Regions from separate parts of the Serratia sp. TSA_7 genome, predicted to be linked through region 1. Evidence: predicted binding sites of a transcription regulator. Region 1 holds the regulator's gene; the other holds the start of a gene.
The links. The regulator PhoB, encoded in region 1, activates phosphate uptake and scavenging genes when phosphate is short. The targets are predictions, from matches to a motif close to CTGTCATAAAACTGNCNNAT.
Positions count from the first base shown of each region.

Region 2: a site for PhoB is predicted at 10,621-10,640, ahead of opgB (phosphatidylglycerol--membrane-oligosaccharide glycerophosphotransferase). Genes of this name have one in related genera too.

Region 1 covers NZ_JBQZFU010000006.1:103,889-119,944, reverse strand. Annotated here, with positions in the region: gene ACUTQW_RS18585 (ABC transporter substrate-binding protein) at 1-103, shown strand, start outside; gene ACUTQW_RS18580 (D-lyxose/D-mannose isomerase) at 167-853, shown strand; gene ACUTQW_RS18575 (ketose 1,6-bisphosphate aldolase) at 866-1,726, shown strand; gene ACUTQW_RS18570 (carbohydrate kinase family protein) at 1,726-2,739, shown strand; gene ACUTQW_RS18565 (response regulator) at 2,714-3,448, opposite strand; gene mak (fructokinase) at 3,641-4,549, shown strand; gene licT (BglG family transcription antiterminator LicT) at 4,649-5,491, opposite strand; gene eat (ethanolamine permease) at 5,764-7,131, opposite strand; partial or broken gene ACUTQW_RS18545 (helix-turn-helix transcriptional regulator) at 7,555-7,863, shown strand; gene sbcC (exonuclease subunit SbcC) at 7,860-11,114, opposite strand; gene sbcD (exonuclease subunit SbcD) at 11,111-12,343, opposite strand; gene phoB (phosphate response regulator transcription factor PhoB) at 12,567-13,256, shown strand; gene phoR (phosphate regulon sensor histidine kinase PhoR) at 13,281-14,597, shown strand; gene ACUTQW_RS18520 (PstS family phosphate ABC transporter substrate-binding protein) at 14,614-15,552, shown strand; gene ACUTQW_RS18515 (cobalamin-independent methionine synthase II family protein) at 15,766-16,056, shown strand, end outside.
Region 2 covers NZ_JBQZFU010000001.1:1,867,489-1,883,544, forward strand. Annotated here, with positions in the region: gene ACUTQW_RS08860 (ABC transporter permease) at 1-339, shown strand, start outside; gene ACUTQW_RS08865 (ABC transporter ATP-binding protein) at 336-1,397, shown strand; gene ACUTQW_RS08870 (inositol monophosphatase family protein) at 1,423-2,211, shown strand; gene gap (type I glyceraldehyde-3-phosphate dehydrogenase) at 2,305-3,315, opposite strand; gene ACUTQW_RS08880 (GlxA family transcriptional regulator) at 3,396-4,370, opposite strand; gene ACUTQW_RS08885 (SDR family NAD(P)-dependent oxidoreductase) at 4,448-5,182, opposite strand; gene ACUTQW_RS08890 (LLM class flavin-dependent oxidoreductase) at 5,210-6,232, opposite strand; TPP riboswitch at 6,392-6,494, shown strand; gene ACUTQW_RS08895 (TenA family protein) at 6,557-7,237, shown strand; gene ACUTQW_RS08900 (ABC transporter ATP-binding protein) at 7,234-7,974, shown strand; gene ACUTQW_RS08905 (ABC transporter permease) at 7,971-8,738, shown strand; gene ACUTQW_RS08910 (ABC transporter substrate-binding protein) at 8,765-9,700, shown strand; gene ACUTQW_RS08915 (ABC transporter substrate-binding protein) at 9,770-10,501, opposite strand; gene opgB (phosphatidylglycerol--membrane-oligosaccharide glycerophosphotransferase) at 10,800-13,103, shown strand; gene ACUTQW_RS08925 (AMP nucleosidase) at 13,382-14,842, shown strand; gene nac (nitrogen assimilation transcriptional regulator NAC) at 14,884-15,807, opposite strand.

The DNA.
Region 1 (16,056 bases):
CATTCTGCAGGGCAAACCCGCGCCAACCGGCCCGGTGCTGATCCCGGTGACCATGATCGATAAAAACAATATCGGCAGCTACAAAGGCTGGACGGTGAAATAACCTTCTGCCGCCAGGGGCCGGCTCAGTCCGGCCCCCTTATTCATCACCACGCCCGGAGGTGCCATGAACCGTTCCGCCGTGAACCGGATCCTGCAGCAAACCCAGCACTTTTTTGCCCGCTTCGACGTCCATCTGCCGCCTTTCGCTCATTTTAGCCCGTCGGCCTGGCGGCAGCTCGATCGCCAGCCGTGGCAGGAGGTCTTCGATCTGAAACTCGGTTGGGATGTCACCGCGTTCGGCGGCGATGACTTTGCGCACAGTGGCCTGACGCTGTTTACGCTGCGCAACGGTTCGCCCGGCGGCCAGCCCTATGCCAAATGTTATGCGGAGAAGATCATGCACTGCCGCGAAGCGCAGGTGACGCCAATGCATTTCCACTGGCGCAAACGCGAGGACATCATCAACCGCGGCGGCGGCAATCTGATCGTCGAACTGCACAACGCCGATGCCGATGAACGGCTGGCTGAGGGAGCGGTGACCGTTACCCTGGACGGTTGCCGGCAGACCCATGCCGCCGGTTCGCGTCTGCGGCTGGCACCGGGAGAAAGCATCTGCCTGACGCCGGGCATTTATCACAGCTTTTGGGGTGAGGAGGGCTTTGGTGACGTGCTGGTGGGCGAAGTCTCGACGGTCAACGATGACGACAACGACAACCGTTTCCTGACGCCGCTCAGCCGCTTTGGCCAAATAACGGAAGACCAGCCGCCGCAGTGGCTGCTGTGCAACGAATATTCGCGCTTTATCGATTAAAGGAGAACAGCTATGGCACTGATTTCACTGGCGCAGGGATTGGCGCACGCTCGTCGGCACGGCTATGCGCTTGGCGCGTTCAACGTGCTCGACAGCCACTTCCTGCGTGCGCTGTTTGCCGCAGCGGAGGCGGCGCGATCGCCTTTTATTATCAATATTGCCGAAGTGCACTTTAAGTACGTCTCGCTGGAGTCGCTGGTGGCGGCGATTAAAAGCGAAGCGGCGCAGCACGCTATTCCGGTGGTGCTGAATCTGGATCACGGTTTGCATTTCGAGGCGGTGGTACAGGCGTTGCGCCTGGGGTTCAGTTCGGTGATGTTCGACGGCTCCGGCCTGAGCTATGAAGAGAACGTGCGCCAGACGCAGGAAGTGGTGCGCATGTGCCACGCGGCCGGCGTTTCGGTCGAGGCTGAGCTGGGCGCGGTCGGCGGCGACGAGGGCGGCGCGCTGTACGGCGAGGCCGACAGCAATAAATTCACCGATCCGCAGCGGGCGCGCGAGTTTGTCGGGTTGACCGGCATCGATGCGCTGGCGGTGGCGATTGGCAATGCGCACGGTAAATACAAGGGCGAGCCGAAGCTCGATTTCGACCGGTTGGCGGCGATCCAGCAGCAGGCCGGCATTCCGCTGGTATTGCACGGCGGTTCCGGTATCAGCGACGCGGATTTCAAGCGGGCGATTGGCTTGGGCATTCACAAGATCAATTTCTACACCGGTATGTCTCAGGCGGCGCTGGGCGCGATCGAGCAGCGGATGACGCAGCGCCACGCAATTTACGATGAGTTCGCCGAAGTACTGCTGGCGGTGGAGCAGTCGATTAGCGAAGTGGTGCAGCAACAGATGCATATTTTCGGCAGCGCCGGGCGGTTGTAATGACCCGGCATGGCATTGTCTCGGCCGGCAATATGCTGGTGGATCACGTACATCACATCGCTCACTGGCCGCAGCCGGGCTGGTTGGTTGAGATTGAACGCAGCCAGCGCGCCACCGGCGGCGCGCCGCTTAACGTGCTGCTGACGCTGGCGCGGATGGAAACCGGGCTGCCGCTGGCGGCAATCGGGCTGATCGGCTGCGACGCGGACGGCGATTACATCATGCAGATGCTGGCGCAACACCGGGTGGATGGCAGTTGGGTGCAGCGCTGCGAAGGGGCGATGACCTCCATGTCGCAGGTGATGACCGAACCGGGTGGGCAGCGAACCTTCTTCCATGCGCCGGGCGCCAATCGGCTGCTGGATCTGGACGCTTTCGACGGGCTCTACAGCGAACACAAAATTTTCCATCTCGGTTATCTGCTGCTGCTCGACAGCCTGGATCGCCCGGATGAGGCGTTCGGCACCCGCAGCGCGCGGCTGCTGGCGCAGATGCAGCAGCGCGGTTACCGGACGTCGCTGGATCTGGTGTCGCGTCAGGGCGATCCGCGCTACCGGCCGCTGGTCTTGCCGGCGCTGCGCTGGCTGGATTATCTGGTGATCAACGAGCTGGAGGCCGGGGAGTTTACCGGGTTGGCGCTGCGATCGGCCAACGGCGCTTTGCAGCCGCATTTGATGGCGCAGGCCGCGCAGCAGCTGTTGCAGGCTGGCGTGCGGCGACGGGTGGTGATCCACTGCCCGGAAGGGGCGTACGGGCTGGAAAACGGCGGTGATGCGCGCTGGCAGCCCTCATGGTGCCTGAGCGAAGGCGAGATTGTCGGTAGCGTCGGCGCCGGGGATGCGTTTTGTGCCGGGGTGTTGTACGCCAGCCATGAAGACTGGCCTTTGGTGGAGACATTGCAACTGGCGCACGCCTGCGCGCGTTTCAATCTGCTGTGCGCCAATGCTATCGACGGCGCACGGCCGTTATCGGAACTGCAGGCTTATATCAGGCGGCAGCCACCGGTTGACTGACGTCGGCGGCGAACACATAGCCCAGACCGCGAATGGTGCGGATCAGTTCGGGTTGATGCGGATTGATCTCGATCTTGCGCCTTAGCCGCATGATCAGCACGTCGATGGTGCGATCGAAGACCTCCAGCGTTTCGCTGTGGGTCAACTCCAGCAGGCGGTCGCGGGTCAGCACTTTGCGCGCATGCTGCACCAGCGCCAGCAGCAGGCCATATTCGCCCTGAGTCAGATCGACAGGTTGTCGCTGCGGATTGTGCAAGGTGCAGCGGGCGGCGTCCAGACACCAGCCGTTGAACTGCCAGCCTTCGGGCTTGCCCTGGCCAACCGCAACCGGCTCGAGCGCGCCGGTACGCCGCAGCACCGCTTTGGCGCGGGCCACGACTACGCGTGGGTTGAAGGGTTTGGCGATGTAATCGTCGGCGCCCATTTCCAGGCCGACAACCACGTCAGACTCGGAACCGAGGCCGGTCAGCATCACCACCGGCAAATCCGGGCGCAGGCGGTGGATCTGTTGCAGTACCAGCAGGCCGTTGGTATCCGGCAGGATCAGGTCGAGCAGCACCAGAGCAATGTCCGGCTGCTGGTTGAGTAAGGCAAGCGCTTCGCTACCCCGGTGGCAGGCATGAACGGTAAATACGTGTTCATTGAGTACGTCGCAGAGCACGTCACAGATAGCGGGGTCGTCATCGACGATCAGTACGGCAGGTTTCATCGCTGCTCTCCGGATTTATTATGTGGAACTGTTTAAAAACAGTGTACCTGATGGCTAATTAATAAGCGGCAGCCGGCAGGGTGTCTGATGCGGAAATTGCCATCGCCGTCACATTCGGCGGCAAGGGGATGATCCGGCATGCCGGTTACAGTAGTCTGTAGCAATGTTGTTGTGCATTGAGGAGAAAAAATCGTGCGCATTGGTATCGATCTGGGTGGCACCAAAATTGAAGTGATCGCGTTGGCCAACGACGGGCATGAGCTGTTCCGTCATCGTATCGCTACGCCGCGTCATGACTATCAGCAAACGCTGGATGCAATCACCGGCCTGGTGAAGCTGGCGGAAGAAAAGACCGGGCAGCAGGGTTCTGTCGGCGTCGGCATTCCCGGTACGCTGTCGCCTTATACCGGGCTGATGAAAAACGCCAACTCGGTCTGGCTCAACGGCCAGCCCATGGATAAGGACCTGTCGACGATGTTGGCGCGTGAAGTGCGCATCGCCAACGACGCCAACTGTTTGGCGGTCTCGGAAGCCACCGATGGCGCGGCGGCCGGTCAGAAAACCGTGTTTGCGGTGATTATCGGCACCGGCTGCGGCGCAGGCGTGGCGATTAACGGGCAGGCGCATTCCGGCGGCAACGGTATTTCCGGCGAATGGGGGCATAACCCCTTGCCCTGGATGGATGACGACGAACTGCGTTTTCGCACCGAGGTGCCTTGTTACTGCGGCAAGCAAGGCTGCATCGAGACCTTTATCTCGGGCACCGGTTTTGCAACCGACTATGCGCGCCTGAGCGGCAACCCGCTGAAAGGCCATGAGATCATGACCCTGGCGGCGCAAGGTGATGCCCTGGCGGAGCGGGCCATCGGCCGCTATGAACTGCGGCTGGCGAAATCGCTGGCGCATGTGATCAATATATTCGATCCGGACGTGGTGGTGTTGGGCGGCGGCATGAGCAATGTGGATCGCTTGTATCAGCACGTGCCGCAACTGGTGAAATCCTGGGTCTTCGGCGGCGAATGCGAAACGCCAATACGCAAAGCGATCCACGGCGATTCCAGCGGCGTGCGCGGCGCGGCCTGGTTGTGGCCGCAAGGGTAACCCTTGCAAAAAAGCGCGAGCCTGTTCGCGCTTTAATCCATCCGCAGTGGGCAATTGCCGCACCACGACGATCCTTGCGATCGCATGCTGACGCTGATCCTATTTCACCTCGCTCTCGCTGCGCACCCGCTCGATATGAATGGTCAAAAACATCATCTCTTCGCTGGTTAGCTGGTGTTGGTAATGTTTTTCGATGTGCTGATTGATTTTGCCGGCGCAGGCGAATGACTCGCGGTATTTCTCTTTCACCACCTGGTAGAGCGAATCATCGTCGCTGTCGACGTAGTTTTTCCCCAGCAGGCGCTGAGCGAAGAATTTCAGGTGAGTGACAAAACGGTGGTAACTCAGCGCTTCTTCGTTGTAATCGAAGCGGAAATGGTATTTGACGATGTTAAGGATCTCCTGCATCACGCGGGTGATGTGCAGGGTGTTGTGCATTTCGTCGTTCAACTGGGCGTTGACCAGGTGCAGGGCGATAAACCCGGCTTCGTCCTCCGGCAGGGCGGTGCCCAGCCGCTGGGTGATAAGATCCAGCGCTTCCAGTCCGACGGCAAATTCGGCCGGATAAAGCTTTTTGATTTCCCACAGCAGCACGTTTTTGATGTCCAGCCCCTGGTCGTGGCGTTGCAGTGCAAAGTGAATGTGGTCGGTCAGCGTGATATAGACGATGTTGTGCAGCTTGCCCGGCAGGCGCTGGCGGGCAAGGGTGATGATTTTGTCGGCGGTGGTCACGCAGGCTAGCGGGATCTCCGCCAGCAGCTCTTTGTAGCGTTCGCCCATCTCGCCGCCGTTGGGGGTGAAGATCTTCTCGATCAGACTTTCGTCCAGCAGATCGCCGGCTTTCTTTTTAAACCCTATGCCGCGACCCATCACTACCGTTTCTTCCTGACGGTCGTCCAAGGTAATCACCGCGTTATTATTAAGTATTTTTGCGATTTTCATGGTTGTTCCCTGCTGTTTCAGCGCGCTGAAAACGAAAAAACCTGACGCACGGGAGCGATCCCCTGCGTCAGGTTTTGCCTGTATTCGGATATCTCTTCTCCCCTGGTTTGGCAGGGGAGCTGCATGCTACGCCTGGAGTCTGAGTCACCGGGCAAGGCTGCAGCTTGAAATTCTTAGGTATACAGTAGCAATCCTGTTATCAGCAGCATCATAACCCTTGTCAGCGGCGGCTCAACGCTTTTTACCAGGGAGTGCCGCTGTGGTCACACTTCTCAGTCGCTGCCGGACAACATCAGGTCCTGCGGCGCATTTCGGCGCTGGGTTTTGGTCAGCAGGAAATAGAGATAACCGCAGGCCATCAGGGCGATAAATACCCCGCCGATCACCGGGTTAAACCACAGCATGGCGATCAGGCATACCAGCGCCAGCACCAACGCGATGGCCGGTACCAGCGGGTACCCCGGCGCCAGGAAGCTGCGCTCCAGCTCCGGCGCAATGCGGCGCAATTTGAACAGGCTGAGCATGCTCATCAGGTACATCACGATGGCACCGAATACGGCCATGGTGATCATGGCGGCGGTGAGGCTCATGCCCTGAAGGTTGATCCAGCTGTCGCTGAAGATCGCGGCGATGCCGATCACGCCGCCGGCCAGGATCGCCCGGTGCGGCGTCTGGAAGCGCGACAGTTTCGCCAGCGAGGTCGGCAGGTAACCGGCGCGCGCCAGCGCGAAGAACTGGCGCGAATAGCCGAGAATAATGCCGTGGAAGCTGGCCACCAATCCAAACAGGCCAATCCACACCAGCATGTGCATCCAGCCGGAGTTTTCGCCTACCACCATTTTCATCGCCTGCGGCAACGGATCGTTGATGTTCGACAGTTTACTCCAGTCGCCTGCGCCGCCGGCCAGCAGCATCACGCCCAGCGCCAATACCACCAGCGTCAGAATGCCGGAGATGTAGGCACGCGGAATGGTGCGTTTCGGATCCTTGGCTTCTTCCGCCGCCATTGCCGCGCCCTCGATGGCCAGGAAAAACCAGATCGCGAACGGAATGGCGGCGAAGATACCGGACAGCGCCGCGCTGCCGAAATGATCGCTGCCCGCCCAGCCGTTGAGCACGAAGTTGCTGAAGCTAAAGCCCGGCGCCACTACGCCCATAAATACCAGCAGCTCAAAGACCGCCAGCACGGTGACGCAAAGCTCGAACAGCGCCGCCAGCTTAACGCCGAGGATATTCAGCGTCATAAAAATGGCGTAGGCGCCCACCGCCGCCCACTTGGGGTCAAGCGCCGGATATTGCACGTTGAGATAAGCCCCGATCGCCATGGCAATCGCCGGCGGTGCGAACACGAACTCCACCAGCGTCGCCAGCCCGGCGATCAGGCCGCCGGTTTCGCCAAAGGCGCGGCGGCTGTAGGCGAAAGGCCCGCCTGCGTGAGGGATGGCGGTGGTCAGCTCGGTAAAACTGAAGATAAAACAGCCGTACATGGTCGCCACCATCAGGGTGGTGATCAGGAAACCTAGCGTCCCCGCCACGCCCCAGCCGTAGCTCCAGCCAAAATATTCCCCGGAAATCACCAGCCCGACGGCAATGCCCCAAAGATGCAGGGTGCCCAGGGTAGGTTTAAGTTGCATTGTCATGTTGCTCTCCCGATCGAAAAAACCGCCTGCGCTGATAAAGAAGGTATCCACTCACAACGCTGCAGGTTTTATGCCATGACGACGCCTCTCTGCCAGCACGGGGGCGTGGCTTAAGGGCCGCCTGAGCGCGCACCAAAAGTGGGCAGCGTGGCGACGAAACTGTGCTTTATTGGTGATTTTTTGACCGATGCGGCGGCGGGAGGCGGACCGGCAAGCTGGTACGGAAGTTGCTTACCTCCCTGCACCGTTACAACCACAGTGGAATACATCATGCCGACAGCGCTTTCCTGCCAGCCGGAAGCATGCACTCAGTTGGAAGCCGGTCTGACGCGGCGGGAGAACAAGAGGGAAGGCTATCGTTTCGACTATTCGGTGGAGCACGGCGTGATTTTGTGTCAAAGGCGCAATGCCGAACTGACGCTGGTGGACCGTACCCGCGCCCAGGTGCGCCAAGCGCTGCTGAGCGGAGAACCGGTGCTGGAAATCATCGCCGAGAAAATGGGCCTGTCCGCCGGTTCGTTGCAGCGCCGCCTGCGTGAACAGGGGGCGACCTTTACCGCGTTGGTGGACAAGGTGCGCTGCGAGCTGGCGACTCATTATTTGCAGCAGCGCCACCTGCCGATTGCCGAGTTGGCGCTGCTGCTGGGGTATTCCGACGTCAGCGCGTTTTCACGCGCTTTTCGCCGCTGGTTTGGCATCAGTCCACGCCAGTGGCGGCAACTGCCGGCCTAACTTTCCAGCCGAAACTGCGGCTCCAGCCGGCTGATACCCAGTCCGTTGACCTTTTTCACCTTAATCTGCACCGGAATGCGTTCTTTCATCGCTTCGACATGGCTGATCACGCCGATGGTTTTACCGGAGGCATTCAGGCTGTCGAGGGCGTCCAGCGCGGTATCCAGGGTTTCCGCATCCAGCGTGCCGAAGCCTTCGTCGAGAAACAGCGAGTCGATGCTGGTCTTGTGGCTGACCAGGTCAGACAACGCCAGCGCCAATGCCAGGCTGACCAGGAAACTTTCGCCGCCGGACAGGGTGCGGGTGTCACGCAGCGCGTCCGCCTGCCAGGTATCCACCACCTGCAGTTCCAGCGCGTCGCTGGTTTTGCGTTGCAACAGGTAGCGCCCGTGTAGCCGCCCCAACTGGTTATTGGCCAGGTGTACCAGGTGATCCAGCGTCAGCCCCTGGGCAAATTTGCGGAACTTATCGCCTTCTTTGGAGCCGATCAGCTGGTTGAGGTAGCTCCAGTCGTCGTACTGCTGCTGGCTCTGGCTGATTTGCTCAAACAGCGATTGCTGATTGAGACGGCGTGCGGCGTCGCTTTCCAATTGGTTGCGCACTTCGCCCTGACGCAGTTGCAAGGTTTTCAATTGCTGCGCCAACGCCTCCAGGCTCTGGCTCAGGGCTGGCGCGTCGGCCTGGGTTTCATCCAGCCCTTCCGGGCGCTGTTGCCGCTGTTGTTCCAGCGTATGAACCGCTTGTGCCAGCAGGGCGCTGGCCTCCACCTGCCGCTGGTGCAACCGTTCTTTATGCTGCTGCAATTGCCGGCGCTGTGCGTCATCCAACAGCGCGGCGCTGAAGGCGGCTTCGTCGCTGAATTCGCTGGCGGCCAGTGCTTCCAGCCAGGTTTGTTCCGCCTGTTGCAGCCTCTCGCTCTGCCGTTGCTGCTGTTGTTGCAGGCCGGCAAGCTGGCCGGCCAGGCGATCGCGCTGTTCCTGAGCTTTCTGCCATTGTTCCACCGCCTGATGGCTGGCCTGCTCGCAGGCGGCCAGTTGGGCACGCAGCTGTTCGCGCACCTGCGGAATCTGTTGTTCGCCAAACAGCGCCAGCCGCTGCGCGCGGTGTTCGCTCAGGGTTTTCTCGCCCTCTTGCCACTGTTGTTGCAAGCGCTGCTGTTGCAACTGCGCGTCGGCGTGGTTTTTTTCCAGCAGGGTGAAGCGCTCGTCCAGCAGCGCTTGTTGCTGTTGTGCTTGTTGTTGCTGCGCCTGGAGCTCGGCCAGGGCATCTTTCGCCTGTTGTACCGTCTGTGCTGCCTGCTCGTGCTGCGCCAGCCCTTGCTGGCCCTGGCGTTCTTCGCTGTCGCAGGCGTTCAGCCACTGGCTCAGGCGCTCGGCATCTTGCAGATCGAAATCAAACGCCAGCGGCGCGCTGAGGGTTTGCCACTGTTGGCGCTGGGCGGCGAGTTGCTGCTCGTCCTGCGCTATTTGCTGTTGTTGGCGCTGTTGCTGTTCCTTCAGGCTTTCGCAACGGGTGCGCAGTTCGGTGCCTTGGGTGTACAGCGCCTCGGTTTTGACGCGCATTTCCGCCAGGCGCAATGCCGTCTCGGACGGTTTTACCGCCTGATATTGCTCAATGGCCGGATGGCTGGCGGAACCGCATAACGGGCAGGGCTCGCCGCTTTGCAGCAGTGCGCGCTCGGCTTCAAGACTGACGATGCGCTTTTCCAGCTCAAGGGCTTTTTCCACGTCTAACTGATGCGCTTTTTGCTGCTTGTAGTGCCGCCGCGTTTCTTCCAGCTGTTGCTCATGTTCGCCAAGCTGCGCCTGACGGGCGGTAAACTCTTTGCGCTGTTGTTCAAGCCGCTCGCTGGTCTGGCGGAACAGCGAGGAAAGGGTGAACAGCTGCTGGCGTGCCGGGCGCAGCTCGGCCAACTCGGCCTGACGCCGGCGCAGCGCCGCCAGCGGTGACTGCGCTTCCAGCGCATTTTGCTGCTGTTGCTGCGCCATCAACGCCGCGTTAAGACCGTTAAGCTTCTCCTGATGTTGCCCGGTCTGTGCGGTCAATTGGCTGCGTTGAACGTTTAACTGCTCCAGATCCGTTGTCTGCTGATGGCACTGCCGGGCGGCGTTGTCGCACGCCTGCTGCAATTCCGTCTGCGTTTTTTGCAGCTGAGCAATCTGGTGGTCGAGCGGGACGATCTGCTCGTCGATCAGCCGCTGCTGGATCTGCTGGCGCTCGGCCTGCGCCTGCTGCTCGGCGCGCGCTTTTTCCACGGCCTGCTGCAATGGCGCCATCTGCGCAAGCTGATGCTCCTGCTGCTGCGCCATTTGGGCGATCTGCTGTTGCAGCGCCTGCTGCTCACTGCGGCAGCGGTGACGGTCGTTATGCAGCGGCCGCAGTTTCTCCGCCGGTTCGCTGCGCGCCAACTGTTGCAACTGCGGTTTGGCCGCAGCCTGCTCCTGTTGCACGATGTTCAACTGGCGTTGGTATTCCTGCTGCTGGTGCTGCGTTCGCTGCCACTGTTGCAGCCAGTTCAGCGCCTGTTGCTGTTGCCGGGTCTGCCCGCTGAGGGCGGTTTCCTGCGCGCTCAGCTCAGCTAATTGGCTCTCCAATTGCTGACGCTGTTCGTCATTCAGCAGCTCAATGCCGCTGGCGCGTTGATGCAAGGCGTCCAGATCGGCTTTGGCCTGTTTGTGCTGCTCGAAAACCCGTTCGGAAAGTTGGCCGTAGATCTCGGTGCCGGTCAGCTCTTCCAGCAGTTCGGCCCGGTCATTGGCATCGGCATTGAGGAAGGCGGCGAACTGCCCCTGGGACAGCATCATCGATTTGGTGAAGCGGCCGAAATCCAGCCCGGTGATCGCGGCGGTCAGATCCAGCTTGTCGCGGACTTTATCCGCCAGGATTTTACCGTCTTCACGCAGCGCCAGTTCCACCTTTGGCGCTTGCAGATTGCCGTCCGGCGCATTTTTGGCGCGGCGTTGGCTCCAGAAGGCGCGGTAGCCGACGCCTTTGACCTCAAATTCGACCTCCGCCAACGATTCGGCGGTGTGGCGCGTCATCAGTTCGTTTTGGCTCGGTGTCACGTTAAGGCGCGGTGTCTGGTGGTACAGCGCCAGGCAGATGGCATCCAGCAGGGTGGTTTTGCCCGCGCCGGTTGGCCCGGTGATGGCGAACAGCCCATTGCTGGCAAAAGGCTCAGCGGTGAAATCGATCTTCCACTCGCCCTGCAATGAATTGAGGTTCTTCAGCCGCAGGCTCAGGATTTTCATTGGGTCGGCTCCTCGTCGTTGTGCCGTACGGCCTCGACCACCTGATGGAACATTTGGCGCATCCGCTGCTGGCGAGGCTCAGTGATTTCCGTCTCCTGCGCCAGCCGCCGCTCGAAGACCTCATCGACGCTCAGTTCGTTGAGCGTTTCCTTGTCCTGCTGTTCGAGGGCCTGGCGGCGCTGTTCTTTACTGCGGCGCAGCAATACCACCTCCACCGGCAGTTGATCCGCCAGCAGTTGAATACGGCGCTGAATGTCGCTGAGGTAATCTTGCGTGGCCACTTCGATATCCAGCCATACCGGCAGTTCACCTTGATAATCGGCGAACTGCCGCAATTGTTGCTCGATCTGCGCCAAATCGCCCTTGATCAGTTGCATTGGCTGGAAGCTGGGGATATCCAGTGCGGTGACCTGTTGCAGGGCGCCTTCGACGAAATCCACCATAAACACGCTCTTGGGTTTGCCCAGCTCATCGAAACTGAGCGGGATAGGCGAACCGCTGTAGCGGATATGCTCGGATTTGGCGACGTTCTGCGCCCGGTGAATATGCCCCAACGCAATGTAGTCGGCCGGCGGAAACGCCTGCGCCGGGAAGGCATCCAGCGTGCCGATGTAAATATCGCGCACCGAATCGGAGGTGGTAACCCCCACGGTGGTCAGGTGGCCGGTGGCGACAATCGGCAAGGTTAGCCCCAGTTCATCGCGGCGTGCGCAGGCCGCTTGGTAGAGCTGTTGATAGTGTTCCGCGATCGCCTCTTGCAACGCCTGCTGCTTTTGCGCGCCCGATTCGCCGGCGCGGCTGGTCGTCAGATCGCGCGGGCGCAGGAACGGGATGGCGCACAACACCGCACCCGGTTGGCCGTCGCGTTGGTTAAGCACCAGGATCTGCTGCCCGATGTCGCTCTGGGCGTTGGCGATCACCGTTGTATTCAGGCAAGAAAGCAATTCACGCGATTCATTCAGGGTTGCCACGGAGTCATGGTTACCTCCCAGCACCACCAGTTGGCAGCCGGTACGCTGCAGCTCCACCACGAAGCGGTTATACAGCTCGCGGGCGTAACTCGGCGGCGACCCGGTGTCGAACAGATCCCCGGCGACGATCAGCGCATCCACCCGTTGCTGTTCGATTTGCTCGATCAGCCAGCGTAAAAAAGCCTGGTGCTCGGCGGCACGGCTTTTGGTGAAAAAGTACTGGCCAAGATGCCAGTCAGAGGTGTGGATCAGGCGCATGACACTCCCGGGGCGATAAACTAATGGGGGGATTATAAAGGGGGCAGACTCTCCTGTCGTGACGCAATGATTATGACAACTGAATGATTTTTCTTTGAAGCTGGAAATAATCGCTATGCTTACTGGCTATAACAGGCTGGTTTTTTCATAAAAGTGTCACAAAACTGACGCATAATGGCGCCCGCAATCAACTGTGATCGCTAACACATTGGCAGGATTGACGATGGCAAGACGCATACTGGTGGTGGAAGACGAAGCGCCGATCCGTGAGATGGTGTGCTTTGTGTTGGAACAGAATGGTTACCAACCGTTGGAAGCCGAGGATTATGACAGCGCCGTGACGCGCCTGTCTGAGCCGTTCCCTGATTTGGTGTTGCTCGACTGGATGTTACCCGGCGGTTCCGGTATCCAGTTTATCAAACACATGAAGCGTGAAGCGCTGACCCGCGATATTCCGGTGATGATGCTGACCGCACGCGGTGAAGAAGAAGACCGGGTGCGCGGCCTGGAAGTGGGTGCGGACGATTACATTACCAAGCCGTTCTCGCCGAAGGAACTGGTGGCGCGCATCAAGGCGGTAATGCGCCGCATTTCACCGATGGCGGTGGAAGAAGTGATTGAAATGCAGGGGCTGAGCCTGGACCCTTCCTCACATCGCGTAATGGCTAATGAGCAGGCGCTGGATATGGGGCCGACCGAGTTCAAACTGCTGCATTTCTTTATGACCCATCCGGAACGTGTTTATAGCCGTGAACAGTTGCTTAATCACGTCTGGGGCACTAACGTTTATGTGGAAGACCGCACCGTTGACGTGCATATCCGCCGGCTCCGCAAGGCGTTAGAGACCACTGGTCATGACAAAATGGTTCAAACCGTTCGGGGCACCGGCTACCGATTCTCAACGCGTTACTGATCGCGTCGCGCTGGAGAATATGCTGTGCTAGAACGCCTTTCCTGGAAGAGGCTGGCCCTGGAGCTGGCTCTTTTCTGTTTACCTGCCTTACTGCTGGGGCTGATTTTCGGCTATCTGCCCTGGCTGCTGCTGGCCGCCGTGCTGGCGGCGCTGGTCTGGAATTTCTACAACCAACTCAAACTTTCCCACTGGCTGTGGGTCGATCGCAGCATGACGCCGCCGCCTGGGCGCTGGAGCTGGGAGCCGCTGTTTTACGGCCTCTACCAGATGCAACAGCGCAACCGTCGACGTCGCCGTGAACTGGCGTTGTTGATCAAACGTTTTCGCAGCGGCGCGGAATCGCTGCCCGATGCGGTGGTGATGACCACCGTCGAAGGCAATATCTTCTGGTGCAACGGGTTGGCGCAGCATCTGCTGGGATTCCGCTGGCCGGAAGACAACGGCCAGCACATCCTTAACCTGTTGCGTTACCCAGAGTTCAGCCACTATCTGCAACAGCAGGAATTCACGCGGCCACTGACGCTGCAACTCAATAACGAGCACTATGTCGAGTTCCGCGTGATGCCCTATTCGGAAGGGCAACTGTTGATGGTGGCGCGCGACGTCACCCAAATGCGCCAGCTTGAAGGCGCGCGCCGCAACTTCTTCGCCAACGTCAGCCATGAGTTGCGTACCCCGCTGACGGTATTGCAGGGCTACCTGGAGATGATGAGCGACGAGGAGCTGGACGGCTCGTTGCGCGGCAAGGCGCTGGGCACCATGCAGGAACAGACCCGGCGTATGGACGGGCTGGTCAAACAGCTGCTGACGCTGTCGCGCATTGAGGCGGCACCTAACGTCGATATGAACGAGCGGGTCGATATTCCGCTGATGCTGCGGGTGTTGCAGCGTGAGGCGCAGTCGCTGAGCGGCGACAACCATGAGATTACCTTCCGGGTGAACGAGCAGCTCAAGGTGTTCGGCAACGATGACCAACTGCGCAGCGCGGTGTCGAATCTGGTGTATAACGCCGTCAATCACACGCCGAAAGGCACCCATATTGAGGTGAGCTGGCAACAGACGCCAAACGGCGCGCAATTCCAGGTCAGCGACAACGGGCCGGGCATCGCCGCCGAACATATCCCGCGCCTGACCGAGCGTTTCTACCGCGTCGATAAAGCCCGTTCACGCCAGACCGGCGGCAGCGGGCTGGGGCTGGCGATCGTCAAGCATGCGCTCAGCCACCACGATGCGCGGTTGGAGATCCTCAGCGAGCAGGGGATCGGCACCCGTTTCATCTTTACCTTGCCTAACCGGTTGATTGTTCCTGCAGCTTTATCAGAGAATGCGGTGAAAAATTAACGCGCGAGAGGCTGGCATGATCCGAATTACCCGATGGTTGTTGCTGTGCCTGGCGCTGCTGGCGAGCCGCGGCGCACTGGCGCAGCCGGACGGTATGCTGTCCGGCAACCTGTCGAGCGTCGGCTCCGATACGCTGGCGAATCTGATGGCGCTGTGGGCGCAGGACTTCAGTCAGCACTACCCTAACGTCAATTTGCAGATCCAGGCCGCCGGTTCTTCAACCGCGCCTACCGCACTGGCGGCGGGCGCAGCGCAGCTTGGGCCAATGAGCAGGCCGATGAAGGCGGCGGAAGTGTCGGCGTTCGAACACCGTTATGGTTATGCGCCGCTGGCCGTGCCGGTAGCGGTGGATGCGCTGGTGGTGCTGGTGCATCAGGACAACCCGTTGCGTGGCCTGAACCTGCAGCAGCTCGACCGCATTTTCTCCGCTACCCGGCGCTGCGGCGAAAGCCGGCCGCTGATGCGTTGGGGCGAATTGGGGTTGACCGGCAGTTGGCAACAGCGCGACCTCCAACGTTTCGGGCGTAACTCCGCCTCCGGCACTTACGGCTATTTCAAACTGCGCGCCCTGTGCGGCGGCGATTTTATGCCGCGGGTCAATGAGCTGCCCGGTTCGGCCTCGGTGGTGCAGGCGGTGGCCGGCTCGCTGAACAGCATTGGCTACGCCAGCATCGGTTTTCGCGCCAGTGGCGTGCGTCTGCTGCCGCTGGCGGAGTCGGGTGAAAACTATGTTGTCCCCAATGATACCAACGTGCGCAACGGCAGCTATCCGCTGTCGCGCTATCTGTATATTTACATCAACAAGGCCCCCAACCAACCGCTGGAGCCGCTGACCGCCGCTTTTCTCGATCGCGTGCTGTCCGATGCCGGGCAAAAGCTGGTTAATCATGACGGTTACCTGCCGCTGCCACCCGATACGCTGCGTAAAACCCGGCTGGCGCTGGGCCTGAAGTAATCCTCCAACGGGCGCCGAGTGGCGCCCAACGTGAATTTCTCTCAACACCAATGAAAATTATTCTATTGCCGCCCGACAAGCGGCGTGACAGGATGCTCCCCAATGGTTTTTTTGGACGTCTGGATGTCCAAAGTGACTCGGCGTAATAGTTCACACTGTCAATCATTGAAGCAAAGAGGCCCGATCCTTTGCCTGTCACCGGGAGTCATAAATATGTGCGATTGCAACCACGCCTTTCACGCTGACGTTGTCGGCAGCCTGTTGCGCCCTGCGGCGCTGAAAACCGCTCGCCAGCAGTTCCAGCAAGGCGAAATCGATGCCGCCCGGTTGCGCGCGGTTGAAGACGAGCAGATCCGTTTGGCGGTGGCAAAACAGAAAGACCTCGGTTTGGCGGTGGTGACGGACGGCGAATTCCGCCGTGCGTGGTGGCACTTTGACTTCCTGGAAGGACTGGACGGCGTGGAAGGTTATGATGCGGAGCAGGGGATCCAGTTCAACGGCGTG
Region 2 (16,056 bases), on a different contig from region 1:
AGCTTCCGCACCCTGCGCAAGGTGATTTTACCGCTGTTGAAACCCGCCATCAGCGCAGCCCTGGTCTATGCCTTCGTGCGGGCGATTACCTCCATCAGCGCGGTGATTTTTCTGGTCAGCGCCCAGTACAACATGGCCACCTCCTACATCGTCGGGCTGGTCGAAAACGGGGAATACGGCGTGGCTATCGCCTACTCCTCCGTGCTTATCGTGGTGATGCTGGCGGTGATCCTCACTTTCCAACTGCTGGTCGGCGAACGTCGCCTGCGCCGCGTATCCCGTATCGCCACACCGCCGGTGGCATCGCCGCCGGCCTTACAACAGGAGACTGCCGTATGACCGCCATTCGTTCCGGCTCGGTGGTGTTTGAAAACGTCACCAAACAGTTTGCCGATTTCACCGCCCTGCCCGGCCTCTCGCTTACCGTCGAACCAGGCACGCTGGTGACGCTGCTCGGCCCCTCGGGCTGCGGCAAAACCACCACCCTGCGCCTGCTGGCTGGCCTGGAGCACCCGACCGCCGGGCGCATCCTGATCGGCGGCAAAGAGGTGACCCATCTGCCCGCCAACGAGCGCGACGTGGCTATGGTGTTTCAATCCTACGCGCTGTTCCCGCATATGAACGCGCTGGACAACGTCATGTACGGCCTGCTCGCCAGCAAGCTGCCGCGCAAAGAAGCGCTGGATCGGGCGCACGAAGGGCTGAAGCTGGTCGGGCTGGAAAACATGGGCAAGCGCCTGCCCGCCGAGCTGTCCGGTGGCCAGCAGCAACGCATCGCCGTGGCGCGCGCGTTGGTGCTGGAGCCGCAGGTGCTGCTGCTCGATGAGCCCTTATCCAATCTTGACGAGCGGCTGCGGCGCCGCGTACGCACCGAGATCCGCGATTTGCAACAGCGCCTCGGGTTCACTGCGGTGTACGTGACCCACGATCAGGAAGAAGCGCTGGCGGTGTCCGATAAGATTATCGTCATGAAAGAAGGGCATATTGCCCAGCAGGGTGCGCCGCAGGAGCTTTATCACTCGCCCGCGTCGGTGTTTATCGCCGATTTCATGGGTGAGGCCAATATCCTGCCCTGTGACATTGAACGGGTGGACGGTGGCGAAGCGCTCATCAGCCTGGGTAGCCGTCAGTATCGGGTGCCGGGTGCCAAAGCGCGCCCCGGCGCCGCGCAACTGTCCGTGCGGCCGCAATTCATTACTTTGCATGCGGAGCAGAGCGGTGCATTGAACGGCGAGGTGACCCACAGCACCTGGCTCGGAGACCATATCGAGTATGAAGTGAAAACCGACCTCGGCGCTCTGTTTATCGTCGATGTGCAGATGGAACGCCAACTGGCGCCGGCCACGCGCGTGGCCATTGATTTCAAACCTCAGGGGCTGGCGCTGATTGCCCAGTGACGGCCCGCAACTTTAAGGATCTGCTATGAACGAACAAATCTCCCGGCGTCTGGCGCTGGCCGAACGGGTGGCGCGCGAGGCGGGAGCCAAGGCGCTGGACTATTTCAACCGTCGCGAAAGCCTGGTGATCGAAACCAAACGCGATGCGCAGGACGTGGTATCGATCGCCGATCGCGAGGTCGAGCTGCTGATCCGCGGACAGATCGCCCAGGCGTTTCCGGACGACGGTTTTCTCGGTGAAGAGTTCGGCCTGCAACCCGGGAATTCAGGCTATCACTGGGTGGTCGATCCGATTGACGGCACCAGCCCCTTCGTCAACGGCATGCCGAACTGGTGCGTGTCCATTGCCGTCATTTATCAGGGCGAGCCGGTGATCGGCGTGATCATGGCACCCTGCCAACAGGAATGCTTCATCGCGGCGCAAGGTGCGGGTGCCACGCTCAATGGCAAACCGCTGCATGTGGATCCGGCGCGCACCTTGCAAAACCACATCACCGGGTTTGGCGCCAACAGCTATGTGGCACCTGAACGCGTCGGTGAAATCGCCGCCGAGATCACGGCGGTCGGCGGCAATTTCTTCCGCAACGGTTCCGGCGCCATGATGCTGGCATGGGTCGCCGCCGGGCGGCTGGTCGGTTATTACGAACCTTATATGCACGCCTGGGACTGTCTGGCGGGTTATTGCCTGGTGAACGAAGCCGGCGGCTGGACGCATCCGTTTAACGCTCAAGGGGAACAGCTGTTGCGCGGCGCGCCGGTGCTGGCGGTGGCCCCTGGGGCCAAAGACGAGTTAATGCGTATCGCGCGGTTATGATACTGCGCTGAAAAAAATCGTCCCCTGAGGGGACGATTTTCTGGCGTCTGGCATCGCAGGCGCAGCATGCAGCGCCCCTGCTCGGGTAACCGACTACAACCCGCGTTTTTCCATCAGCAACGCGAGATCGACCAGGCGGTTGGAGAAACCCCATTCGTTGTCATACCAGGCCAGGATCTTGACCAGCTTGCCGCCGATAACCAAGGTAGACAGCCCGTCGATAATGGACGAACGCGGATCGCCTTTATAATCGCTCGACACCAAAGGTTCATCGCTGTAGCCAAGGATCCCCTTGAGCGGCCCCGACTCCGCCGCCTGGCGGAAGGCGGCGTTGATTTCTTCGCTCGTCGCTTCGCGTTTCAAGGTCACCGTTAAATCAACGATAGACACCACCGGGACCGGCACCCGCAGCGAGTAGCCGGTCAGGCGGCCATCCAGCTCCGGGATCACCTTGCCGAGCGCTTTGGCCGCGCCGCTGGAGTAAGGCACAATCGACTGAGCGGCAGCGCGCGCGCCACGTAAATCTTTTTCCGGCTGATCGTGCAGTGCCTGGCTATTGGTGTAGGCGTGGGTGGTGTTCATCAGGCCGTATTCAATGCCGAAGGTCTGATGCAGCACCTGCGCGGCAGGCGCCAGCCCGTTGGTGGTGCAACTGCCGTTACTGACCACCCGATGCCTGGCCGGATCGTAATCCTGATGGTTAACGCCCATCACTATGGTGATGTCGTCGTTCTTGGCCGGCGCCGAGATGATAACGCGCTTGGCACCGCCTTTCGTGATGTGCACCTCGGCCTGGCTTTTGTCGGTAAAAAAGCCCGTCGCTTCGATCACGATGTCGACGCCGACGCTGTTCCACGGGATTGCGCCAGGATCTCTTTCAGAGAAAACATGAATCGGCCGGCCATCCAGCTGCAGCTGGTTTTCACCGGCCTCGACGCTGGCGGCCAAGGTGCCTGACAGCGAGTCGTATTTCAGCAGATGCGCCAGAGTTTTGCTGTCGGTCAAATCGTTGATCGCGACAACCTGAAAGTCACTGCGCCCTAATGCCGCACGTAAAACATTGCGCCCGATTCTGCCGAAACCGTTAATGCCTACTTTGACCATGATCTACCCCTTCGTTATTGTCTCTGCCTGCCAATCTAGCCGGGAGAGACACATGGCGCAAATGACGTTTATAGATCAATTTACGCCAAATTGCGCGAATGGAAACGATCGCGGTACTCGGTAGGCGTCAGTTGCAGGTTTCTTTCGAACACGCGCCGCAGGTTGAGGCCATTGCCGAAGCCGGTGGTCACGGCGATATGCTCGATGCCTTCCGCACTCTGCTCCAGGCGCTGCCGGGCGGTATGCAAGCGCCCTTCTTCGACGAATTTGGCGGGAGAGATGCCGGTCTCGCGGGTGAAGACGCGCGTAAAGTTTCGCGGGCTCATGGCGACCCTTTCGGCCAGTTTCTCAACGGAAAGATCGCCGTCCAGGTTTTCCAGGATCCAGGACTGGAGATCGCGGATCGGGCCAGGCGTTTTGGCCTGATTCAACGGATAGCGGCTGAACTGCAACTGCCCGCCGGGGCGACGAAGAAACATCACCAGATCTTGCGCCACTTCGCGTGCCTGAATAAAACCGTAATCGTCTTCCACCAGCGCCAGAGTGAGATCGAAACCGGAGCTGACGCCGCCGGAGGTCCAGACGGGCCCGTCCTGAACGTAGATCGGCCCGTTTTCGACCTTCACCTTCGGGAAACGAGATTGCAGGGTATCCAACAAGCGCCAGTGCGTCGTCGCCCGGCGCCCTTCGAGCAAACCGGCCTCGGCAAGCAGCAGGGCCCCACCGCAAACGGAAGCGATACGGCGTGCGTTGGGGGCGGCGCGACGCAGCCAGCCTGCGACAAACGCGCCTTCTTCCTCGGTCGCCCCCTTTCCGGTGACAATGACAGTGTCACGTTCCTGTTCAGGGTCGAGATCGGCAAGGCGGTGATCGGCCAGCAAATTCAATCCTGATGACCCATGCACCACCCGATGAGATTGCGTGGTGGCGACCTCAATCCGATAGAGCGGAGCGTCGTTGGGCCTCAAGCGGTTGGCTTGCATCAGGATATCGGCGATACCCGCCGACTCAAACAGCATGCCCCCTTCGGGGACGATAATCAGGAATGTATGCATGGCTTTAAAATACAATTTGAGCAAAATAAGTCAATAACGCGCATTTCATGCCACCCTGGCCGCCACCGATTTTCCGCTCAGGATATCGCCAGCGCAACGCCGGTAACGCGTTCGAGTTCCGCCAACAGCGCATCCTGAAAAGCCGGATCGCCCGCGGCGGCATGCGGCTCCAGACGGCGCTGGTGATGCCAATAACCGCCGGAAACGCCGGCCTGCGCATCTTCGCTGGTGACCAGCCACTCTTGCGTCAGGTGCCCCAGGCGCAGATCGCCGGGCGCATTTTCGCCGCCCATTTTGGTCGGCACCCAGCCGGGATCGACCGCGCTACTGACCACGCCCGGCCAACGCCGGGCTACGGCGGCGGCGAGCGCCGTCACCCACAGTTTGCTGTCCGAATAGGAGACGGCCGCGTGCCCGCGCCAGTCCACCTTTTCCAACGCGGCGCGGCCGTCAAAATGCATGCTGCTGCTCAAATACACCAAACGCGACGGGCGAGCGATAAGCGCCGTCAGCAGATAAGGCGCAATCACGTTGACCGCCAACACCTGCGGCCCGGTGAAGACACCGGCATTGTGAATGACCGCATCCGGACGCCCGATGCGGTTCACCTGTTCGGCCACCTCTCGGGTCTGCTGCAGATCAGACAAATCGCCGGTGACCGCCAGCGCGCCGCGGTCCAGCAAATCGCGCACGCCGTGAAGCCGGCCTGGCTCGCGCGCGTGAACGATCACCTGATGCCCTTCGCCCAGCAAGGTTTCCGCTGCCGCGCGCCCCAGCCCGTCCGCCGAGCCGGTAATGAAAATACGAGACATGGCCAGCTTCCTTTTATTGTTGAGACATCAACGCCAGCCCAGCGCCGGAGCGACATGGGTGAGGATCGACTCAATCACGTGCGCGTTGTAATCGACGCCCAACTGGTTAGGCACGGTTAACAGCAAGGTGTCCGCCTCGGCAATGGCTTCGTCCTGCGCCAGCTGTTTGATCAGTTCTTCCGGTTCGGCGGCGTAGCTGCGGCCAAAAATCGCCCGGGTTTGCTGGTCGATATACCCGACCTGATCGCCTTCCTTGCCGCTGCCGCCGAAGTAGCTGCGGTCCTGCTGGTTCAACAGCGCAAAGATGCTGCGGCTTACCGACACGCGCGGTTCACGCGGGTGGCCCGCCTCTTTCCAGGCGGCGCGGTAAGCGCGGATCTGCTTGGCCTGCTGAATGTGGAAGGGCTCGCCGGTTTCGTCGTTTTTCAGCGTCGAGCTTTGCAGGTTCATCCCCAGTTTTGCCGCCCACACCGCCGTGGCGTTGGAGCTGGCCCCCCACCAGATGCGATCGCGCAGGCCGGCGGAAAAAGGTTCGATGCGCAGCAGCCCCGGTGGATTGGGGAACATCGGCTGCGGGTTCGGCTCGGCAAAGCCCTCACCGCGCAGCGCGTCGAGCAACACCTCGGTGTGGCGACGGGCCATATCGGCCTCGGTCTCGCCTTCTGCGGGCGTATAGCCAAAATAGCGCCAGCCTTCGATAACCTGCTCGGGCGAACCGCGGCTGATGCCGAGTTGCAGCCGTCCGCCTGAAATCAGATCGGCGGCTCCGGCGTCTTCCACCATATAAAGCGGGTTTTCATAGCGCATATCGATCACGCCGGTGCCGATCTCTATGCGCTGGGTTTTGGCGCCGACGGCGGCCAGCAGCGGGAACGGGGAACTGAGCTGGCGGGCGAAGTGATGCACGCGGAAATAGGCGCCATCCGCCCCGAGCTCCTCTGCGGCGACCGCAAGATCGATGGATTGCAGCAGCGCATCCGCCGCCGAACGGGTGCCGGACTGTGCCGAAGGCGTCCAGTGACCAAAAGAGAGAAAACCGATCTTCTTCATGGGAGTGTTCCTCAGAGTCAACATTACCGGATTACAGTGCAAAAATGCCGCCGCCGGTGCCAGAGAAATCGTCGCGAACCGCACTAAACGAACCGATTGCCGCTCCCGTCGTTCCCCCTCGTCCGAGCATTGTAATCAAAAAGCAAATATCGTATAACAGGCTCCTCCGAGGGGTGTCCTGTTACGGGCTGAGATGGCGCAAGCCGAACCCTTTGAACCTGATCTGGGTCATGCCAGCGAAGGGACGGGTCGGCAATCACTCCCTCGGTCATTGCCTGTTCATACCTCAGCGCGCCCGGATCTCCACTCACTTTTGGAGGTCCCATGTTTACTCCCCTTTTCGATAACGGTCTTTACGGCCGGCTGCGCCAACAGGCAGGCCCGGACTGGCAGGACTACGTTGCTCATCCTTTTATTCGGCAACTGGCCGCCGGCACGCTGCCTGAATCCGCGTTCCGCCGCTATCTGACCCAGGATTATCTGTTCCTGATCCACTTCGCCCGCGCTTACGCCCTGCTGGTGAGCAAGCTGCGCACGCTGCCGGAGATGCGCGCGGCCACTGCTTCGCTCAATGCCATCGTCGCCGAACTGCCTTTGCATCTGGCTTACTGCGCCGGTTGGGGGCTGGGCGAACCCGAGATTGCCGCCGAACCCGAGGTGGCGGAAACCCTGAACTACACCCGCTATGTGCTCGATATCGGCCACTCCGGCGATGCGCTGGATCTGCTGGCGGCGCTGATGCCCTGCGTCGCAGGCTATGCCGAGATTGGCTTGCGCCTGCTTGACGACCCGGCGACGGTGATGGAAGGCAATCCTTACGCCTCGTGGATCCGCAACTATGGCGATAAAAACTATCTGGCCGGCGTGCAGGCGGCCCTCGACCTGCTGGAGAGCGTGGGCCGGCAGCGTGGCGCAGAAAGCCGCTTTGCCGAGCTTGCGGGGATTTTCACCACCGCCACCCGGCTGGAGTCCGCCTTCTGGCAGATGGGGTTGAACGCCTCATGAGTGACCGCATCGCGCCGCCCGGCATTCAGGTGCGGGATCTCAGCCTGCGTTTTGGCCGGCAGGTGATTTTCGATCGGCTGAGTTTTGATATCGCCGGCGGCAGCGTTGTCGCCCTGCTCGGCGCCAGCGGCGCGGGCAAAACCAGCCTGCTGAAGATTATCGCCGGGCTGATGCGGCCCACCGCCGGCGAAGTGACCGGCAGCGATGGCCTGCCGATAGCCGGCCGCATCGCCTATATGGGGCAAAAGGACCTGCTCTATCCGTGGCTGACCGTCGCCGAAAACATCAGCCTCGGTGCGCGGCTGCGCGGTGAAAAAACCGACCGGGAATGGGCCGGGCATCTGCTCGAGCGCGTGGGGCTGAGCGGTTACGCCAAAGCCCTGCCCTCGGCGTTGTCCGGCGGCATGCGCCAGCGCGCCGCCATCGCGCGCACGCTGTATGAACGCCAGCCGATTGTGCTGATGGACGAACCCTTTTCGGCGCTGGACGCCATCACCCGCGCCATGATCCAAACCCTGGCGGCCGAGCTGTTGGCGCAGCATACCGTGCTGCTGATTACCCATGATCCGATGGAGGCCTGCCGCCTGAGCCATCGCCTGCTGGTGCTCTCCCGCTACCCTGCCGGCATTGACGATACGCACGTCATCAGCGGCCTGCCGCCGCGCGCGCCGGACGATCCCCATCTGCTGAAAAGCCAGGGCGAGCTGTTGCAGCAACTGATGAGGGCCGCCGAATGAAGCTACGGGTTGAAAACCGCCTGTCGCGGGTGCGCCGCAGCCTGACGGTGTTCGCCGGTTTACTGCTGCTGTGGTGGCTCATCACGTTGGGCGATATTCCCGCCTTTTTGCTGCCTTCCCCCTCTGCGGTGGCGCAGGCGCTGTGGAGCGGGCGCGCCTATCTTGCTTATCACACGCTGATCACCGCCTCGGAGATTGCCTGCGGGCTGGGGATTGGGGTATTGCTCGGCGCCGCGCTGGCGCTGTGCATGATCTATTCGCCCCGTCTGCAACGCTGGCTGATGCCGCTGGTGCTGACCAGCCAGGCGATACCGGTGTTTGCGCTGGCGCCGCTGCTGGTGCTGTGGTTCGGCTTCGGCATGAGCGCCAAAGTGGCGATGGCGGTACTGGTGATCTTCTTCCCGGTCACCTCCGCATTCTTTGATGGGCTGCGCCGGGTCAATAACGATTATCTCGATCTGGCTCGCACCATGGGCGCTTCCCCCTGGGCGCAACTGCGCCATGTGCGGCTGATGGCGGCGCTGCCGGCCTTTGGTTCCGGGTTGCGCATGGCCGCCGCCGTCGCGCCCATCGGCGCGATTATCGGCGAATGGGTCGGCTCGGCGGAAGGATTGGGCTACGTGATGCTGAACGCCAACGCGCGCATGCAGACCGACGTCTGCTTTGCCGCGCTGTTTATTCTGGTGCTGATGACCGTCTTGCTGTGGATGACGGTGGATGCGCTGCTGCTGCGCCTGATCGACTGGGCGCCGGAAAACGACTGATAACTTTTTAACGACTGGGGTAAGAAATGATCAAGCAAACCTTCTGCGGGCTGATGCTCAGCGCCGCTCTGGCCGGCAATGCTGCCGCCGCCGAAAAACTGACGCTGGTGCTCGACTGGTATATCAATCCCGATCACGCACCCATCATGGTGGCCGAGCAAATTGGCGCCTTCAAGGCCGAAGGCCTCGAGGTCAAGATTGTGCCCCCTTCCGATCCGGCGCTGCCGCCGCGCCTGGTGGCGGCAAAACAGGCCGACCTCGCCATTACCTATCAGCCGCAATTGCACTTCTTCGCCGATCAGGGCCTGCCGTTGGTGCGCGTGGGCACCCTGATTAACTCGCCGCTCAATACCCTGATGACGCTGGATAAAAGCATCACCTCGCCGGCGGATCTCAAAGGCAAAAAAATCGGCTATTCCGTCAGCGGCATCGAGCAGGCCACGCTGGCCACCATGGCCAAGCATGCGCATCTCGACCCGAACGACATGAAGCTGATTAACGTCAATTTCCAACTGACCAGCGCCCTGTTGGCGGGCCAGGTCGATGCGGTAATCGGCGGTTATCGCAACATTGAAGCGCTGGAGCTGAAACTGCAGGGGAAAAATCCGGTGGTGTTCAACGTCGAGGACTACGGCGTGCCGGCCTATGACGAACTGATCATCGTCGCCAACCGCGACGCGGTAGCCGAGCCGAAGATCAGGAAATTCCTCGCCGCGCTGAAAAAAGGCAACGATTATCTGCAGGCTCACCCACAGGAAACCTGGCTGGCCTTCGCCAAAACCCATCCGGAGCTGAACACCGAACTGAACAAGCAGGCGTGGCAAGCGAGCTTGCCGCTGTTCGCCACCGATCCGGCCAAACTGGACACCGCGCGCTACCAGGCTTACGAACAATTCCTGTTCGACAACAAACTGATCAAGAAAATCACCCCGGTGGAACAATACGCCGTGGAACTGCATTAAAGGTTATTCGCGGGGGCGCTGTATGCAGCGCCCCTACCCTTGAACAACGAAAGCCCGTTGCCAGCCGCCTCACGCCGCAGGCGCCACCGTCACCTCGCCCTGCCCGCTGCGCTTCAGCGCCTGCTGCACCAACCCGCTGGCCTTGCATCTTTCCACAAAACAGCGCACATAGGCTGCCCCCTGCTCTTTACCGCGCGGCACCGCCATCGCCTGGTGAATCGCGGTAAAATGCCCGTCCAGCACCCGGTATCCCGGGTTCGCCGCAGCGGCGGCAAGCAGCGGTTGACGCACGCCCGCAGCGGCGTCCAACGCTTGCTCGAAGAATAAGGTGATCGCTGCGGGAGAAGTCTCTGCCCGCACCAGCTGCGCCTGCTTTAAAGTACGCGACAGATACAGGTCATAGGCCGCGCCCTGGCCCACCGCAATGCATATGCCAGGCCTGTCGAGCTCGGCAACCTGCCGATAAGGCGCCTCCTGCGCCACCAGATAGGTGCCCTCAATAATGACGTAAGGCGCACTGAAGGCGATTTGCTCCGCCCGCACCGGTTCGATGGCCATAAAGGCGACATCCCAGGCGGCGGTTTCCAGCGCGGCGAAAACCTTGCCCGCCGCATCATAGGTCACCAGCTCCAGCGCTACGCCCAGCTCATGCGCCAGTGCGCCGGCCAGCGTGACCGACACGCCTTGCGGCTCCCCATCCGGCCCCCATTGCGCCAGCACCGGATTGCCTAAATTGATCGCCGCGCGCAGTACGCCCTGCGGCGCCAAATCATCCAGTACGGCAGTGGAAATGCTCTGCATGTTTTCTCCTGAACAGGTTAATGCGCCTCGCCGGTCTGCAATCAGCGCCATTCATTAATGGTAGAGCCAAATGCCCGGTGAGCAATATTTCAGCGACCCACGCCTCTCAGCAGTGACCAGGGTCACAATATTGTCACAAAATTGTTCATTCGCGCCTGGCGGCCACCCCGCTGTGCAAACGCGCATTGACCCTGGCGCGTTCAATGCGCTATACCCTTCCTCTTTCGCGCTGCGACAGGGCCAGCAGCCTTTGCCAGGGCAGTTAAGATTTTCTTTTTAACCAGACAGGGTACGGTGGATGGTTTCAGCATTAGTCTCGTTCGCACTTTTTTTAGCCTCAATCTTGATCTACCGGAACAAGGCCGCCGCCAACCGCTGGTGGCTTTCCATTTTGCTGATCCTGCTGGGCAGCTATCTGATCCTCAACGTTATCCTGATCGCCAGTAACTATTTTACCGGCGACGGCATCACCGATGCGGTGATCTACACCCTCACCAGCAGCCTGAAAGGGGCCGGCGTCAGCAAGTACGTGCTGCCGTTTATCGGCCTGCTGGCGGTGCTGGCGTTGATTTTCGCCGTGCTGGCCTGGAGCCTGGTGCGCCACAAAGCGAAAAGCAGCAGCGTGGTTTACAGTGTGATCGCCGTGCTGTTGGCGCTGTTCTCCGTCGGCACCACCCCGGCTTTTCAGGATATTTCGCTGCTGCTCAGAAGCCAGATTACCGGCGATACCGCCGATTTTTACACCTACTACAAAGCGCCGAAAAAGAGCCTGCAGGGCAAAGCGCCGAACCTGGTGTACATCTATGCCGAAAGCCTTGAGCGCACCTATTTCGACCCGGAAGTCTTCCCCGATCTCGCCGACGAGCTGAATCGGCACCGTGAAAACGGCATCGATTTCAGCAATACCCAGCAGTTGCCGGGCACCGGCTATACCATTGCCGGCATGGTGGCTTCGCAGTGCGGCATTCCGCTGTTCGCCCCGTTCGACGGCAACGCCTCCAGCGCCGTTTCCACCTTCTACCCGGAAAACGTCTGCCTGGGCGACGTGCTGAAAGCCGCCGGCTACGACAATTATTTCTATCAGGGCGCTGAACTGGCCTTCGCCGGCAAAGACACTTTCCTGAAATCGCACGGCTTTGACCACGCCTACGGCTACAAGGAGTTGCGCGAGCAGGTCCGCGATCCGGGCTACAAAAATGACTGGGGCTGGTACGACGATACCGTGCTGGACGTGGTCTTCGACAAGTTCGTCGAGCTGTCGCAGCAGAACAAGAAGTTCTCGCTGTTTGCGCTGACCGTGGACACCCACCACCCGGACGGGTTTATCTCCGCGAGCTGCAGTAAAAAATCTTATAGCCGGCAGAACAAAGAGAACCGTTCGCTGAGCGCAGTGGCCTGTAGCCAGCAGCATATCGCGGCCCTGATCGACAAAATCAAAGGGTCGGAATACTTCAAAAACACCGTGATCGTGGTGTCTTCCGATCATCTGGCGATGAACAACACCGCCTACGACATTCTGACCAAACAAAAGCGCCGCAACCTGTTCTTTATTATCGACGGCAGGCAGCCGCAAAGCGCGCAGCATAACGAAAAGCGCAGCACGCTGGACAACGGCGCCACTGTGCTGGACGTGATGGGCGGCGACAACTATATCGGCCTCGGCCGCAGCAGCCTGTCCAGCCCCACGCTGGCTACCGTCTTCTTGAATATCGAAGAAAAAATCAACGGCTGGAAACCGGCGGTGGTGAAGCAATGGGGCTTCCCGAACAGCATTTCCGACTACCAGTTGGATACCCAGCGCAACAGCTTCACCTTCTCCGGCATCAGCTTTAAGGTACCGTTTATCCTCAAGGTGACGGACAATAAAATCGAACCCATGTTTAACGTCTATCTTTCCACGCCGCTGAAAAAGCAGCTCGCCGGCCTGGGGGCGGGTGAAAAGTTTGTCTGGGTAGATAAATGCTATGAGATTGGCCGGGTGTGGGCGCCCGAACTGGCGCTGAGCACCGACACCTGCGTGGCCTCCGGCAATCTGGCCGCTCCGCCGCATATCGTGCAGGCCAAGGGCGGCAACTACCGCGGCAAAGTCAGCTTTACCGAGCCCGCAGCGGACAGCGTTGCCGCCTACCAGAACGCCGTCGACAAGCTCAAGGTGGACGACGCCGCCGTTAAATATCAGGCGGACGCCATCGCCTTTATGCTGCCGGGCATGCCGCAACAGGTGAAGGCAATCACCGGCGTATCCAGCGTCGAGGACTGGGGCCGCTGGTCGGACGCCAACCTCGCGCCGGCGGTCAACATCGACTATGTCGCCCCGCTGCCGCCGACCTTCGATCTGGTGCTGCGCGCCCGTGCCTACGGCAAAAACGTCGGTGCGCCGATCTCGGTGCGCGTGGGCGAAGAAGAGCAGTTCGTGTCGCTCGGCGAGCAGGACACCACCGTCACGTTGCGCTTCAACAACCCCGCCGGCGCGCAAAACATCAGCATTACGCCACCGGCCCCGACCGAACCGCAGGAAGGCGCCAACGGCGGCTTTACCCCGAAAAAACGCGGCATCGGCCTGGTTTCGCTGAAGGTGGAACAGGCAGAGCCGGCCTCCTGATCGCAACGCCGCAGCGGCAGCCCTGCCGCTGCGCTTTACTTTTTCTCCGGTTCCATTTCGGCAAAGCTTTTGCGCCCAGCTTCAGCTAACCTGTTGTGATAAATTGCTATAACCAAATTAGTTGGCGTTACCTCAAGGCAGCAAGAGCCTGGCACCCCAAGGGCTGACTCACGTCAGTGACGGGGTGAATGCTCGCCGCAAACGCAGAGATAACGTCAAATATGAAGGGTATATCGGCATGCCTCCCGCCGCAGGGACGGGAGAACCAAGGAGAGAGAATGAGTAGTCACCAATCCGGCACCGGCCTCACCCCCGCTCAGGCGATCGACCAGTTGGAAGCGCTGTATGACGCCTCTGTTACCGCGCTGCGCCAGGCGGTGGGCGATTTTATCAGCCACGGCAGCGTGCCCGACATACAAACCCGCGCCGCTGGGCTGTTCGTCTACCCCGAGCTGCGCGTAAGTTGGGACGGACAGAAAACCGGCCAGAGCAAAACCCGCGCTTTCGGCCGTTTTACCCATACCGGCCGCTACACCACCACCATTACCCGTCCGCAACTGTTTCGCAGCTATTTGACCGAGCAACTGGCAATGCTGGCGCACGACTACGACGCCCATATCGAAGTGGCGCCTTCACAGCAGGAGATCCCTTTTCCTTATGTGATTGACGGCTCGAACCTGATGCTGGATCGCTCGATGAGCGCCAGCCTCGCGCAGCATTTCCCCACCACCGAGCTGGCGCAAATCGGCGATGAAACCGCCGACGGCCTGTTCAACGCCACCAGCACCTTCCCGCTGTCGCACTTCGACGCGCTGCGGGCCGATTTCTCGCTGGCGCGGCTGCGGCACTATACCGGCACCCCGGTGGAGCATTTCCAGCCCTTCGTGCTGTTCACCAACTACACCCGCTATGTGGATGAGTTTGTCCGCTGGGCCTGCGCCGAGATAGCCAACCCGGACAGCCCTTATATTGCGCTGTCCAGCGCCGGCGGCATTTACATCACGCCGGAAACCACCGCGCCGGAACAGGCGGTGTCCGATCTGGCCTGGAAAAACCACCAGATGCCGGCCTACCACCTGATTTCGCGCAACGGCCAGGGCATTACGCTGATCAACATCGGCGTCGGCCCGTCCAACGCCAAAACCATTTGCGACCATCTGGCGGTGCTGCGCCCCAGCGCCTGGCTGATGATTGGCCACTGCGGCGGGCTGCGCGAAAGCCAGTCGATCGGCGACTACGTGCTGGCCCACGCCTACCTGCGTGACGATCACGTGCTGGACGCGGTGCTGCCGCCGGATATCCCGATCCCGAGCATCGCCGAAGTGCAGCGCGCGCTGTATGACGCCACCAAAATGGTCAGCGGCATGCCGGGCGAAGAGGTGAAACAGCGCCTGCGTACCGGCACCGTGGTGACCACGGACGATCGCAACTGGGAGCTGCGCTACTCCGCCTCGGCGCTGCGCTTTAACCTCAGCCGCGCGGTGGCGGTGGATATGGAAAGCGCCACCATCGCGGCGCAGGGTTACCGCTTCCGGGTGCCTTACGGCACGCTGCTGTGCGTTTCCGACAAGCCGCTGCACGGCGAAATCAAGCTGCCGGGCCAGGCCAACCGCTTCTATGAGGGGGCGATCTCGGAACACCTGCAGATAGGCATTTGCGCCATCGATCTGTTGCGCGCCGAAGGCGACAAGCTGCATTCGCGCAAGCTGCGCACCTTCAACGAGCCCCCGTTCCGCTAACCTGCCTTTCAGGCCCACCGCGCGTGGGCCTTTTTAAATCCCTATTGCACCAGCGCCAGCGTGCGTTTTTCCTGGCTGCGGCCAGCGGCAATCGACAGCAAAATATCCTTCACCACCAACGCCGGTGCGGAAAGCGATTGCTGGCTGGAAATGCACAGTGAAAGCGGCACGCTCAGCGCCGGGGCGGCGATACGCGCCATCCACGCCTTGGCCGGGCCAATCATCGCCCGCGCAACGGATTCCGGCAGAATGGTCGCCCCCAGGCCGCTGGCGATGGCCGCGCTCAGCGTACTGGGGGATTCGATTTCGCCAATCACGTTAGCGGCCAGCTTGCGCAGCGCCATCGCTTCATCGACCTGCGTGCGCACCACATCGCCCTCGCGCGGCAGGAACAGATTCAGCCGCGCCACGTCCAACAGATCGACGCTGCTACCGGGGCTTGGCACCGCACGCGTCGCCACCAGATACAGATCTTCCTTCATCAACGCCGTGGCCTGCAGGCCGTCGGGCATTTTAGCTCCGTAGATCACCGCCATATCCAGGCTCTGGCTGGCTACCTGCCCGGCCAGCATCGAACCTATGTTCTCGTTCAGGCTGAGTAAAATCCCGGGATGGCGGTCACGCACCGCCTGCAACAGCGGCAGCGCAAGTTGCGCAGCCATGCTGCCCGGCGCCAGCCCGACGGAAACCTGCCCGCTCACCGCCTGGCCTGCGCCTATGACCGCGCTCTGCGCCTGTTCGCACTGGCGCAGAATGGTTTGGGCGTGGGCATAGAGAATGTTGCCGGCTTCGGTGGGCTGCACGCCGCGCTTGGTGCGGATCAGCAATTGTTGCTTCAGCTCCCCTTCCAGCGTCGCCAACTGTTGGCTGAGTGCGGGCTGCGCGATATGCAGCACCTCCGCCGCCTGGGTCAGGCTGCCGATATCGACGATTTTCACGAAATATTTTAGACGTCTGAGATTCATATTGCCTCCGTCGAGCCGCTGAACTGCGTATGGCAAAGCCATGTTGACAACAGAACTGCAAAATCCGGGCCAGCGTAACGGAATAAGAGAAAGCGCTAACTAATCGACGGAAAAATAAGAAAAAATGATATTTTCGCGACCAAACGCCGACACGCAACCAGCGGCCGGTGACGCAGGCTTGCACCACCACAAGGCATCTCGCGGCCCACCGTGGGCCGTTGTGCAGCGCTGCACCAATAAAAGCGATAA